DNA from 3 places in the Shewanella sp. SM95 genome. Region 3 is predicted to be linked to each of the others. Evidence: predicted binding sites of a transcription regulator. Region 3 holds the regulator's gene; each other region holds the start of a gene.
The links. The regulator sigma-54, encoded in region 3, starts transcription at its own class of promoters, with help from an activator protein. The targets are predictions, from matches to a motif close to GTTGGCACGNNNNTNGNNT.
Positions count from the first base shown of each region.

Region 1: L5M29_RS10820 (P-II family nitrogen regulator) is a predicted target of sigma-54. The motif match lies at 2,549-2,567, and genes of this name have one in related genera.
Region 2: flhA (flagellar biosynthesis protein FlhA) is a predicted target of sigma-54. The motif match lies at 1,934-1,952, and genes of this name have one in related genera.

Region 1 covers NZ_JAKKSE010000008.1:41,906-46,119, reverse strand. Annotated here, with positions in the region: gene nrfA (ammonia-forming nitrite reductase cytochrome c552 subunit) at 169-1,572, shown strand; gene L5M29_RS10825 (hydrolase) at 1,728-2,270, opposite strand; gene L5M29_RS10820 (P-II family nitrogen regulator) at 2,615-2,953, shown strand; gene L5M29_RS10815 (ammonium transporter) at 2,964-4,214, shown strand.
Region 2 covers NZ_JAKKSE010000016.1:43,466-47,679, forward strand. Annotated here, with positions in the region: gene flhA (flagellar biosynthesis protein FlhA) at 1-1,898, opposite strand, end outside; gene flhB (flagellar biosynthesis protein FlhB) at 2,081-3,211, opposite strand; gene fliR (flagellar biosynthetic protein FliR) at 3,230-4,027, opposite strand; gene fliQ (flagellar biosynthesis protein FliQ) at 4,032-4,214, opposite strand, start outside.
Region 3 covers NZ_JAKKSE010000018.1:66,497-70,710, forward strand. Annotated here, with positions in the region: gene lptC (LPS export ABC transporter periplasmic protein LptC) at 1-419, shown strand, start outside; gene lptA (lipopolysaccharide transport periplasmic protein LptA) at 406-960, shown strand; gene lptB (LPS export ABC transporter ATP-binding protein) at 957-1,688, shown strand; gene L5M29_RS17700 (RNA polymerase factor sigma-54) at 1,796-3,274, shown strand; gene hpf (ribosome hibernation promoting factor) at 3,303-3,590, shown strand; gene ptsN (PTS IIA-like nitrogen regulatory protein PtsN) at 3,593-4,036, shown strand; gene rapZ (RNase adapter RapZ) at 4,033-4,214, shown strand, end outside.

The DNA of each region.
Region 1 (4,214 bases), on a different contig from region 3:
TACATTAACAAAAGTATAGAAATGTGAACAACAACACCTTTACATTTTGATCTAGCGCAAACTTCAACCTAGATACCCCCTAAGAGGTATATTTTTAGCAGGGTTAAATCACTAAGTTTGACCATGGAGATGTCGTGATTTACAACAATAATGCAACACGGAGATGAGATGATGAAGAAGATGACAGGTAAGTCCTTTGCACTGAGTGCACTGGTTGCCGCCAGCTTCATGGCAGCGGGCGCAATGGCGAGTGATAAAACAGAGCCTCGCAACGAAGTTTATAAAGATAAATTTAAGAATCAATATAATAGCTGGCATGATACCGCAAAGAGTGAAGAACTTGTCGATGCGATTGGGCAGGATCCTAATATGGTGATCCTGTGGGCTGGCTATGCATTCGCAAAAGATTACAACGCTCCTCGCGGCCATATGTATGCCGTGACCGACGTGCGTAATACCCTACGTACTGGTGCGCCGAAAAATGCGGAAGATGGTCCATTGCCTATGGCATGTTGGAGCTGTAAGAGCCCTGATGTACCTCGCTTAATTGAAGAGCAAGGTGAAGATGGCTACTTCAAAGGTAAATGGGCTAAGGGTGGCCCTGAAGTCACTAACACCATTGGCTGTGGTGATTGTCATGAAAAAGGCTCACCAAAACTGCGGATCTCTCGTCCTTATGTAGACCGTGCAATGGATGCTATCGGTACGCCATTTGATAAAGCTTCGAAGAAAGACAAGCAATCTATGGTGTGCGGTCAGTGCCACGTTGAATACTATTTTGAGAAAAAAGAAGACAAAAAAGGTTTCGTCAAATTCCCTTGGGATATGGGCATAACTGTTGACCAGATGGAAGTTTACTACGACGGTATCGAGTTCTCCGATTGGACTCATGCGCTGTCTAAGACACCTATGTTAAAAGCGCAACATCCAGAGTATGAAACGTGGAAACTGGGTATTCATGGTAAAAATAATGTCAGTTGTGTTGACTGCCATATGCCAAAAGTGACTAGCCCTGAAGGTAAGAAATTTACCGATCATAAAGTGGGTAATCCATTTGACCGTTTCGAAGAAACCTGTGCAACTTGCCATAGCCAAACGAAAGAATTCTTAGTTGGCGTCACTAATGAACGTAAAGCTAAAGTTAAAGAAATGAAACTGAAAGCGGAAGAGCAATTAGTGAAAGCGCACTTCGAAGCTGCTAAAGCGTGGGAATTGGGTGCAACTGAAGCTGAAATGAAGCCTATCTTGACCGATATCCGTCATGCTCAATGGCGCTGGGATTTAGCGATTGCTTCCCATGGTGTTGCTGCTCATGCTCCTGAAGAAGCCCTACGTGTTTTAGGTACTTCAGTGAATAAAGCTGCTGATGCTCGTGTGAAGTTAGCGCAATTACTCGGTAAAAAAGGCATCACAGATCCTGTTGCGATTCCTGATATCTCTACTAAAGCTAAAGCACAAGCGGCCTTAGGTATGGACATGAAAAAGATGAATGCTGAGAAAGAAGCATTCAAGAAAGACATGTTACCTAAGTGGGATGAAGAAGCGAAAAAACGCGAAGCCACTTATAAGTAGGTTTTAATCAATCGCGGTTGAGTTTTCGATATGAGCTAACCCCTCATGTAAACAAAAGCCCTCGCTGACTCAGCGGGGGCTTTTTTATGGAAAAAAATATCGAGTAATGTCAGGCGTTGGTCATGCTGGCTGAAGAAATACCATGGGCTAAATCGCTATTTGATCAGTTTTAATAACGCCCTAAACCGCTCGCCTTGGGCTTGATGTTGTAATTCAAATAATAGCGATTCCACGTTAGTTAATAGGGCGCCTCTGGCCGTCATCATTTGGATCCCGAGTTGTTTATTCTCAGCACTGCGTGACGAGACGCAATCGGCGACTAAATGCACCGAATATTGCTGTTCGATAAGGTCACAACAGGTTTGGTAAACACACACATGGGTTTCAATACCCGCGAGTATGACGTGTTTGCGATTCGTCTTAGTTAATGCCTTTGCAAACGTGTCACAGTGCCAGCCGCTAAAATGCTGTTTAGCAATGGGTGAGCTGGTTTTCGCAAGTAAGGTTTGCAGCTCAGGGCTAGTTGCTCCGAGTTTATCGGGTAGCTGTTCTAACCACAGTATTGGAATTTCAAATAATTGTGCGCCTTGGATTAAGGTCTGTAGTTGTTGATGCAGCTTGTCACTGTTATCCATGATTTGTGCAAGTTTTCCTTGCACATCGACGATAACGAGAACACATTCTTCTGGTTTTAACATCGGGCCTTCCTTCTGCGCTTGATGATTGTCTTAGTGATGATCTTCGCTTTTGTTTAAGAGCTTGTGTTGTGATACTCAGATTTCATCTCGATTTACGCTTCCCCCAGTAGACCCTAATTTAACCTTGTTACCAATAGGCCTAAGGTCGAATAGCTGTCGCACTTAAACTGCTCACTAAAAGAGTGCATCGCACCAGTTAGTGCTCGATTATGGTGCATTTTTAACCTTAAAAAATAGTGTTAAACAATTTAAATCAATAATAATCAATGGATTAAATTGTTGGCCTAATGATTGAATTACCTTTGATACAAGTTAATAACAATCGCGTTTTTTTGGAGGTCAGGATGAAACTAGTCAGCGCTATCATCAAGCCGTTTAAGTTGGATGATGTCCGTGAAGCTATCGCCGGAATTGGTATTGAGGGCATGACGGTGACCGAAGTGAAAGGTTTTGGCCGTCAGAAAGGGCATACAGAGTTGTATCGCGGCGCCGAGTATCAGGTGGATTTTTTGCCAAAAGTAAAACTAGAAATTGCCACTAAGGCTGAAAATCTCGACATGTTGATTGAGGCCATTACCACTGCGGCCCATACGGGGAAAATTGGTGACGGTAAGATCTTCGTCGTTGATTTAGAACATGCTATCCGTATCCGTACGGGTGAACTTGATACTGAAGCGCTATAAGGGGCTGACAATGGAAGAATTAACGAAATTAGGCGGCACAGTCACTGAACTACGCTTTGCACTCGATACCTTTTACTTTTTGATTTCTGGCGCTTTAGTCATGTGGATGGCGGCGGGATTCGCTATGTTAGAAGCGGGTTTAGTTCGCTCTAAAAATACCACTGAAATTTTAACTAAGAACGTTGTGCTGTACGCGATTGCCTGTGTGATGTATCTGTTGGTTGGCTATAACATCATGTATGTGGATAACACTGAAGGTGGCTGGTTACCGTCAATTGGCACCTTAATTGGTTCGCAATCAGCAGATGCGAGCCATGCATTAGAATCTGACTTCTTCTTCCAAGTTGTATTTGTGGCAACGGCGATGTCAATTGTCTCTGGTGCTGTGGCGGAACGGATGAAGTTGTGGGCTTTCTTGTTCTTTTCTGTGGTGATGACAGCGGTTATCTATCCAGTAGAAGGTTATTGGACTTGGGGCCAAGGTTTTATCGCTAAACTGGGCTTTGTAGACTTTGCTGGTAGCGGTATTGTGCATATGACGGGGGCGACCGCGGCGATTGCTGGCGTAATATTACTCGGTGCGCGTAAGGGTAAATACGGGCCTAATGGTCAAGTGAATCCTATTCCAGGCTCTAACTTGCCAATGGCAACCTTAGGTATGTTTATTCTGTGGATGGGCTGGTTTGGCTTTAACGGCGGATCGCAATTAATGGTGTCGGATGCGGCGAATGCAAGCTCAGTGGCGAAAGTGTTTGTGAATACCAATACTGCAGCTGCTTTTGGTGCTATCTCAGCGCTTATCGTGTGTAAGATGATTTGGGGCAAAGCGGATTTGACCATGATCCTTAACGGTATTTTGGCTGGATTAGTGGCGATTACGGCCGATCCTCTCTCGCCTTCATTGTTAATGGCGGGTGTGATTGGTTTAGTGGCGGGCGGCGTGGTGGTGTTCTCGATTGTGGGCTTAGATCGCATTAAGATCGACGATCCCGTCGGTGCGATTTCAGTACACGGTGTGGCTGGTTTCCTCGGCTTAATGTGTGTGCCATTATCCAATGCCAATGCAACTATTACCGGACAGTTGACGGGCGCAGCGATCATTTTCACTTGGGTGTTCTGCTCATCATTTGCTGTCTGGTATGTGATTAAGATAACCATGGGGATCCGTGTGACTGAGGAAGAAGAATACAACGGTATGGATGCTTCTGACTGCGGTATTGATGCCTATCCTGAGTTTGTTACGGTCAAAAATGCGGGCTGA
Region 2 (4,214 bases), on a different contig from region 3:
GCAAGACCGGGTTCAATATTAGGACCATCACCACCGGTTGCTTGCATTGACTGATGCAACATCTGTTCCAACTCTGGCGCCAAAGTAATGACGGGGATTTCGAGCTCTGGGCCTGAGATTTCCTGAACTATCATACGTTTCAAAGCGATACGTACAGCGGCAGTCAAGACTTCAGTGTCATTGCTCTTAGTGCCATATTCTAACAAAGTTTGCACTATAGTACGCAAGTCTCTAACTGAAACCCCTTCATTTAATAGGTTCTGCATCACTTTTACGACATGTCCTAGTGGCATGATATCTGGAATAAAGCCATCAACCAGCTTAGGTGAGTGTTTCGCAAGCATATCCATCAGTTGTTGCACTTCTTCGTAACCTAACAACTTAGCAGCATTATTTGTGAGTAATTGACTAATATGAGTTGCAACAACAGTAGCGGCATCGACGACGGTATAACCTAATGTTTGTGCGTGCTCACGTAACTCAGGAGCGATCCATACCGCTTCTAGGCCAAAGGCGGGATCGCGCGTTTCGATACCATCGAGTTTGCCATAGACTTGACCAGGGTTGATCGCCAATTCGCAATCATGACGAATATCAGCCTCTCCGACGACGACGCCCATTAATGAAATGCGATACGCATTAGGCGATAAATCTAAGTTATCGCGAATATGCACCGCGGGCACTAAGAAGCCTAATTCCTGAGACAACTTTTTACGCACGCCTTTAATGCGGCTTAGTAACTCGCCACCTTGGCCCTTGTCTACCAGAGGGATCAAACGATATCCAACCTCAAGACCAATAGTATCAACATGATGTACATCGTCCCAACCTAGCTCTTTAGGCTCTTTATCTTGTCTTTCTATTGGACCCGATTTCACTTGTTCTAGCGCTTTAAGACGTTTGTTTTCATTTCGTTTATAAACAAAATAAGCTGCACCAGCAGTCATAAAGGCAAAGCTTAAAAACGCCATGTGCGGCATACCAGGAACAATACCCATTACAAACAGGACTCCGGCGGCGATACCCAATGACTTATGACTGTCAAACATCTGACTCATCATCATTTGGCCCATATCACCTGACTCGTTTTGACGAGTCACCATCAAGGCTGCGGCGATTGACAATAATAGACCAGGGATCTGCGCCACTAAACCATCACCGATAGTCAGTAAGGTATAAATTTCAACCGCTTCAGAGAAACTTAAGCCATGCTGCACAATCCCTATGATGAAACCACCTACGATGTTGATCACTAAGATCATGATACCGGCAATCGCATCCCCTTTAACGAATTTGGACGCACCGTCCATCGCACCATAGAAATCGGCTTCACGGGTCACTTCGGCACGGCGTATTCTCGCTTGGTCTTGATTTAAGGTTCCAGCATTTAAGTCAGCATCGATTGCCATTTGCTTACCAGGCATAGCATCCAAGGTAAAGCGGGCGCTAACTTCTGCGATACGACCTGCACCTTTAGTAACTACCGCAAAGTTGATGATAATCAAAATGATAAAGACCACTAGACCAACGGCATAGTTACCACCGATCACCACAGAACCGAAGGCTTCAATCACCTTACCCGCTGCATCACCGCCATTATGACCCTCAAGTAAAACCACACGAGTAGAGGCAACGTTGAGCGCAAGACGTAATAATGTCGCCACCAGTAACACAGTTGGGAAGGCAGCAAAATCTAAGGGTCTATCGGTATAAATAGCCACCAGCAATACGATGAGAGCTAACGCAATGTTGAATGAAAAGAGTATGTCTAATAGAAATGGAGGGATAGGTAAAACAATCATGGCCAATGCAGCAAGCACAACCACCGGCGTGCCAATGCCTTTAAAAGTGCTGAGCCTAATTTGTTTTACTTGACCAAGAGTCGCTTTAACATCCATTCGCTATAACCTAAACTTTGACGTGTAATAGCATGAAGCAAAAAACGCGCCAACAAGATTAAAGCCATTAATGAAGGAAAAATATGTACTGTGACTGATTGATATACATAAAATTAGCCATAAAAAACAAATGAACTCGACATCATCAGCTTTGCCAATGACTACCATCTGAGACTAGTCGTTCAATATTTCAATTCATCTGGTATAGGTTGATTGAGTGGGACAGGAATAGGTTTACGGCCGCGTCCTTTTTGATATTGGCGCAGCTGGAATACATAAGCCAAAATCTGTGCGACAGCAGTAAACAAACCTTCAGGGATCTGCTGGTCTAACTTAGTCGTATGGTAAATAGCCCTTGCAAGTGGTGGGGCCGAGACAATCGCAATATTGTGCGCGCGGGCAATCTCACGTATTTTAAAGGCCACATCATCAACACCTTTCGCTATCACAAAGGGAGCCGCAGAGCGCTGCACATCGTATTTAATCGCAACGGCAAAATGCTCAGGGTTAACGACAATCACATCGGCATTTGGCACTTCAGCCATCATACGCCTTTGTGCTAGTTCACGTTGCATCTGCCGTATATGCCCTTTCACCTCAGGTTTACCCTCAGTGTCTTTATATTCATCTTTTACTTCTTGTTTGGTCATCTTAAGTTGCTTGTTGTGATTCCAAATTTGGAACGGCACATCGATGACGACAATAAACAAAATCGAGGAACATAACAGGATAAACATCCAAACCAACAAATCTAATGCATGGTAAACATTACCAGGAAGATGGTCGCTAGACAGCAACATGATGTCATTGAAATAGAAGCTTAATAAAAAATAAGCAGAAAACGCTACTACCGAAAATTTAGCAATGCCTTTGGTGAGTTCAACCAGAGCCTGCACGCCAAACATGCGTTTAAAACCAGCAAGGGGACTCATTTTACTGGCTTTTGGCATCATAGCTTGGGTCGAAAAATTGATCCCTCCAAGAGAGACGTTACCAATAAACGCAACCACCACAATCAGTAGCATAATTTTAGCCATGGGCCAGGCTATTTCACTCGCAACAACACCCCACACTTTGAACATTTCATTAGTATCAAAAATTTGCGCCCTATCCATGGTAAATACAATTTCAAACACCCGAGTTAGGCTAATGGCCAAACTTGGGCCTAGCATATAAAACCCACATGCCGCCGAAATCAATACCGCTGCAGTGCCGAGTTCTTTCGAACGTGCAATTTGTCCTTTTTCTCGCGCCTGTTCTAAACGCCTCCCCGTGGGTTCCTCTGTACGTTCGCCACTTGATTCTTCAGCCATGGGCTTCTCCTAATCCCATCATATCAAGCCATCAGCGTTACATTGGAGCGCTAACATATCGCAAAGCAACACTTGAGCCGTCGACCATACTTCATCGAAGTGTGCCATTACCGGTGTTAGGGTTAACCACAGAATAAACAGTCCACCAATCATAGTGATCGGAAAACCAATAGAGAAAATATTCAATTGCGGCGCGGCGCGGGTCATGACCCCGAAGGACAAGTTGACTAATAACAAGGCAATAATCGCAGATATCGACATAGTGAGTGCCGCACCAAACATATACGACCCCCAATCAGCCAGTGATCGATAACTTGTGAGTGTTAAGCCTTGATTAGAAATTGGCAAAGTTTCAAAGCTTGCCACTAGCATACGGATCATCAAAAGATGGCCGTCCACAGCTAAGAAAATCAATGTCGCCAATAAAAGGAAAAAGTTACCAATAACGGGTGTTTGTTGGCCAGAACCTGGGTCAACCATAGAGGCAAAGCCTAAACTGGTCTGCATACCAATGATCTGTCCAGTGAGCACAAAGACTTGCATTACCATTTGAGTCACAAACCCCATGGCAACACCGATAATAATTTGCTGCGCGGTGATGAATACTGCGCTTAACGAAAATAAATCCACATTTTGAGTTGGAGGAAGAACGGGTGCTATCGCAAAGGTAATTGCCATCGCCAATAATAAGCGCACTCGTGTTGGTGTCGTTGCCGCCCCAAATACCACCATGACCATCAACATACTCGCGACGCGAAACAATGGCCAAATATAAGCGGCAATGGTTTGCATTAAGGTATCGAGCAGCAGCTCCATCGCGTTAGCCTATCACTTGAGGAATGCGATTCACCATCTCGATGAAAAAGTCCATCAGGGTTTCAACTAACCAATGTCCCATAAACATTAGGCCAAAAAGTGTCACTAACAAACGCGGAAGGAAACTTAAGGTCTGCTCGTTAATAGAAGTCGCCGCTTGAAACACAGCAACAATTAACCCAATTCC
Region 3 (4,214 bases):
GCAGTGTTGAGTTCAATGAGCAAGGACTAGTGAATAGCCGTGTGACGGCGAAACACATGGAACATTATGATTCAACGAATCAAACTTTCTTTACTCAACCTGTTTATCTTGTTTATCCAGACCAAGGTAAAGCACAATGGCAGCTCAGGGCTGATCAGGGCAAGCTAAACAAGGAAACTGGCAAGGTTGTATTAGAAAATAATGTTATTATCGATGCCATTAGCCCAGAAGAACCGATTCAGACCTTGTCCACCAGTTATCTGGAACTCGATCTCAACACTATGATAATGACCTCTGACCGTACCATTTACGTCACAGGGAAAGATTTTAATATTCAAGGCCAAGGCCTTTATGCCGACCTCAACGCGCAAGAAGTGCAATTGACCAGTCAGGTAGTAGGAACATATGAAGCAAAATAACGTATTACTTGCCAGCCTAATGCTAATTATGAGCATGAGTGCTTTCGCGAAAGTGGGCGACTTAAAGCAAGAAGTCAAAATTAAAGCTGTGAGCCAAACTGCGGATATCAAAAACAACCAGATCATCTTCTTTGGTCCAGTTGAAGTTACCCAAGGCTCAATAAAAATCCAAGCAAATGAACTGCGTGCATTTTCCGCTGAAGGTGAAAATAGCAAAACTTTGGTCGCCACAGGCAACCCTGCTACGTATAGCCAAATATTAGACGATGGTCGCCCAGCATCGGCAAGCGCGAAAGAAATTCGTTACGATATGGCAAGCCGCACCTTAACACTGAAAGGTATGGCGTCATTAGATCAAGCAGGTAGCCAAGTTACAGGCAATTTAATCCGCTATAACATGATTCAACAGAAATTGATGGCCGAGAGTACTGGCAGTGGTGACGATCGCGTGATCACTATTATTCAGCCTGAAAACTATCAAGATGATGCTAAATCAGACGCTCCGGCGGATAAACCTGTAAAAAAGCAGGACTCTAAATGACCCAAATCACCTTAAGAGCACAAAATCTGGCAAAAAGTTACAAGAGTCGCCAAGTGGTTAAAGACGTCAGTCTGACGGTAAAAACCGGTCAAGTCGTTGGCCTACTCGGTCCAAACGGTGCCGGTAAAACCACGACCTTTTACATGGTTGTCGGGCTAGTGAAGAGCGATAAGGGGCATATCTTTATCGACGATGATGATTTAACCGCAGATCCTATGCATCTGCGTGCCCGCAAAGGCATAGGTTACTTACCGCAGGAAGCCAGTATCTTTCGTAAGCTAACTGTTCATGACAACATCATGGCCGTACTGCAAACTCGTAAAGAACTTAAAAACGAAGAACGAGAAGAAGAACTAGAACATCTGCTCGAAGAGTTTCATATCACCCACATCCGTGACAGCCAAGGCATGTCATTGTCGGGTGGCGAACGTCGTCGCGTCGAAATTGCGCGGGCTTTAGCCGCTAATCCTAAGTTCATTTTGCTCGATGAACCGTTTGCCGGCGTCGATCCTATTTCGGTTATCGACATCAAGAAGATTATCGAACAACTCAAAAGTCGCGGCCTTGGCGTACTGATCACAGACCATAATGTCCGCGAGACATTAGATGTATGTGAACATGCTTATATTGTGAGTCACGGAAACCTGATTGCCGAAGGAACTCCAGCAGAGATCTTAGACAATCAGCAAGTTAGGGCTGTGTACTTAGGTGAACAATTCAGGCTATAGTTAATCGAGCGAAGCCTATGGAGACAATTTATACCGCCATTAGGCTTCACTCAAAATGATAATAAGCGACCTCCTCCAACAATAATAACGTAGGGATCAGCGGTAACATGAAAGCGTCACTCCAGCTCAAACTGGGTCAACAGTTAACCATGACGCCACAATTACAACAGGCCATACGTCTGTTGCAACTGTCGTCATTAGAACTGCAGCAAGAGATCCAGCAAGCATTAGATTCTAATCCCCTTCTCGAGCTGGAAGAGGATCAATTCGACGCCACTAAACCCCCTGTAAACCAAACGCTATCCGATACGGATTTCAGTGAATCTAGCACTCTGCCACCAGAAAAAGACAGCTCCACCATAGACACGGCAGAGTCGCTAACCAAAGAATCCATGCCCGATGAGCTCCCCATGGACACCACATGGGATGAAGTGTTTACCGCCTCCCCAAACTCAGGCCCCGGCGGCAGTCGTGAAGACGATATGCCCTTCCAAGGCGAGACCAGTGAAGGTTTGTACGAACACTTAGAATGGCAAAAAAACCTCACGCCGTTTTCTGAAACCGATTTAGCCATTGCCACCGCCATTATTGATGCCATCGACGATCAGGGCTATCTCACCCAAAGCACTGAAGAAATTCTCGAAGCCATGGGCAATCCTGAAGTTGAGCTTGACGAAGTCGAAGCCGTACTCAAGCGCATTCAGCATTTTGATCCCATAGGCGTTGCCGCACGCGATTTAAGTGAATGCCTGCTGATCCAACTGTCGCATTTCGCCGCTGATACTCCCAACCTAGAAAACGCCCGCATGCTGATCAAAGATCATTTAGATCTGATCGCCGCCCGTGATTTTAGATTATTGATGCGTAAGACTAAATTAAAAGAAGATGAATTAAGGGATGGTATAGCACTTATCCAAACCCTCAATCCTCGCCCAGGTTTGTTGATCACGCCCAATAATGACGAATACGTTATCCCAGATGTGTCTGTGTCGAAGAAAAATGGCCGCTGGGTCGTTGAGCTTAATCCTGACTGCATGCCCAAAATCAATGTAAATCAACATTATGCTTCTATGGCACGCAGTACCAAAAACCAAGCCGATAGCCAATTTATTCGCGGCCATCTGCAAGAGGCTAAATGGTTTATTAAGAGCCTAGAAAGCCGTAACGATACTTTGCTTAAAGTTGCTAATTGCATAGTGCAATATCAGCAAGGTTTCTTTGAGTACGGTGAAGAAGCCATGAAGCCTATGGTGCTTAACGATATTGCCGAAGCGGTAGAAATGCATGAGTCCACCATCTCACGGGTCACAACTCAAAAATACATGCATACCCCTAAGGGACTTTTTGAACTAAAATACTTCTTCTCTAGCCACGTCGGTACTGACGATGGTGGTGAGTGCTCATCCACAGCAATCAGAGCCTTTATCAAGAAACTGGTTGCAGCGGAAAACCAGAAAAAACCATTAAGCGATAGTAAGATGGCACAACTTCTGGCAGAACAAGGGATCAACGTAGCCCGCAGAACCATTGCGAAGTACCGAGAGGCTATGCTTATTCCACCTTCTAATCAGCGTAAAAGTTTATAACCTACAGTGGATATCGGAGGACGTTTCTATGCAAATAAACCTAAGTGGGCACCATATCGAAATTACCGAATCGTTACGTGCATATGTAGAAGAAAAGTTTTCAAAACTTGAACGCCATTTCGAACAGATCAATAATGTGCACGTTGTGCTCAATGTTGAGAAAATGCAACAGATTGCCGAAGCGAGAATAAACCTCATAGGTGGTGAAGTTTTTGCTACTTCAGAGCATGCTGACATGTATGCCGCTATAGACGCCCTGATTGACAAGCTTGACCGTCAGGTTATTAAACACAAAGAGAAGTTAACAAAACACTAATAATGGAACTTTGTACCATACTGCGGCCGGAGTGCACTACCTGCGCCACTCCGGGCAGCAAGAAAAAGGTACTGGAACTCATCAGCGACTTAGTCGCTGCCCAGTACCCGACCCTCTCATCTCAAGAGATATTCGAAAGCCTAGTGGCGCGCGAAAAGATGGGGAGCACAGGTATAGGTAACGGCATCGCCATTCCACATGGTCGACTAGCCGATATAGATCAGCCCATTGCCATACTAATTAAGTGTGAAGAGCCGATAGCATTTGATGCTATCGATAAGCAACCTGTTGATATTTTATTTGCACTACTGGTGCCTGCAGACCAATGTCAGCAGCACTTAAGTACCTTGTCTTGCATGGCCGAAAAGCTGAGCGACAAGCAAATATTAAAGCAATTACGCAAGACGCATGATGAAACGGAACTCTATCAGGTAATCACTGGATGAAACTGGTCATAGTGTCGGGCCGCTCAGGCTCAGGCAAATCTGTCGCCCTTAGGGTACTCGAAGATCTCGGCTATTATTGTGTCGATAACCTTCCCTTGCCATTGATTGGCAGTTTGCTTGAGCAACTCAAAGGCAGTAACGATCTCGTCGCCATCAGTGTCGACGTGCGTAACATGCC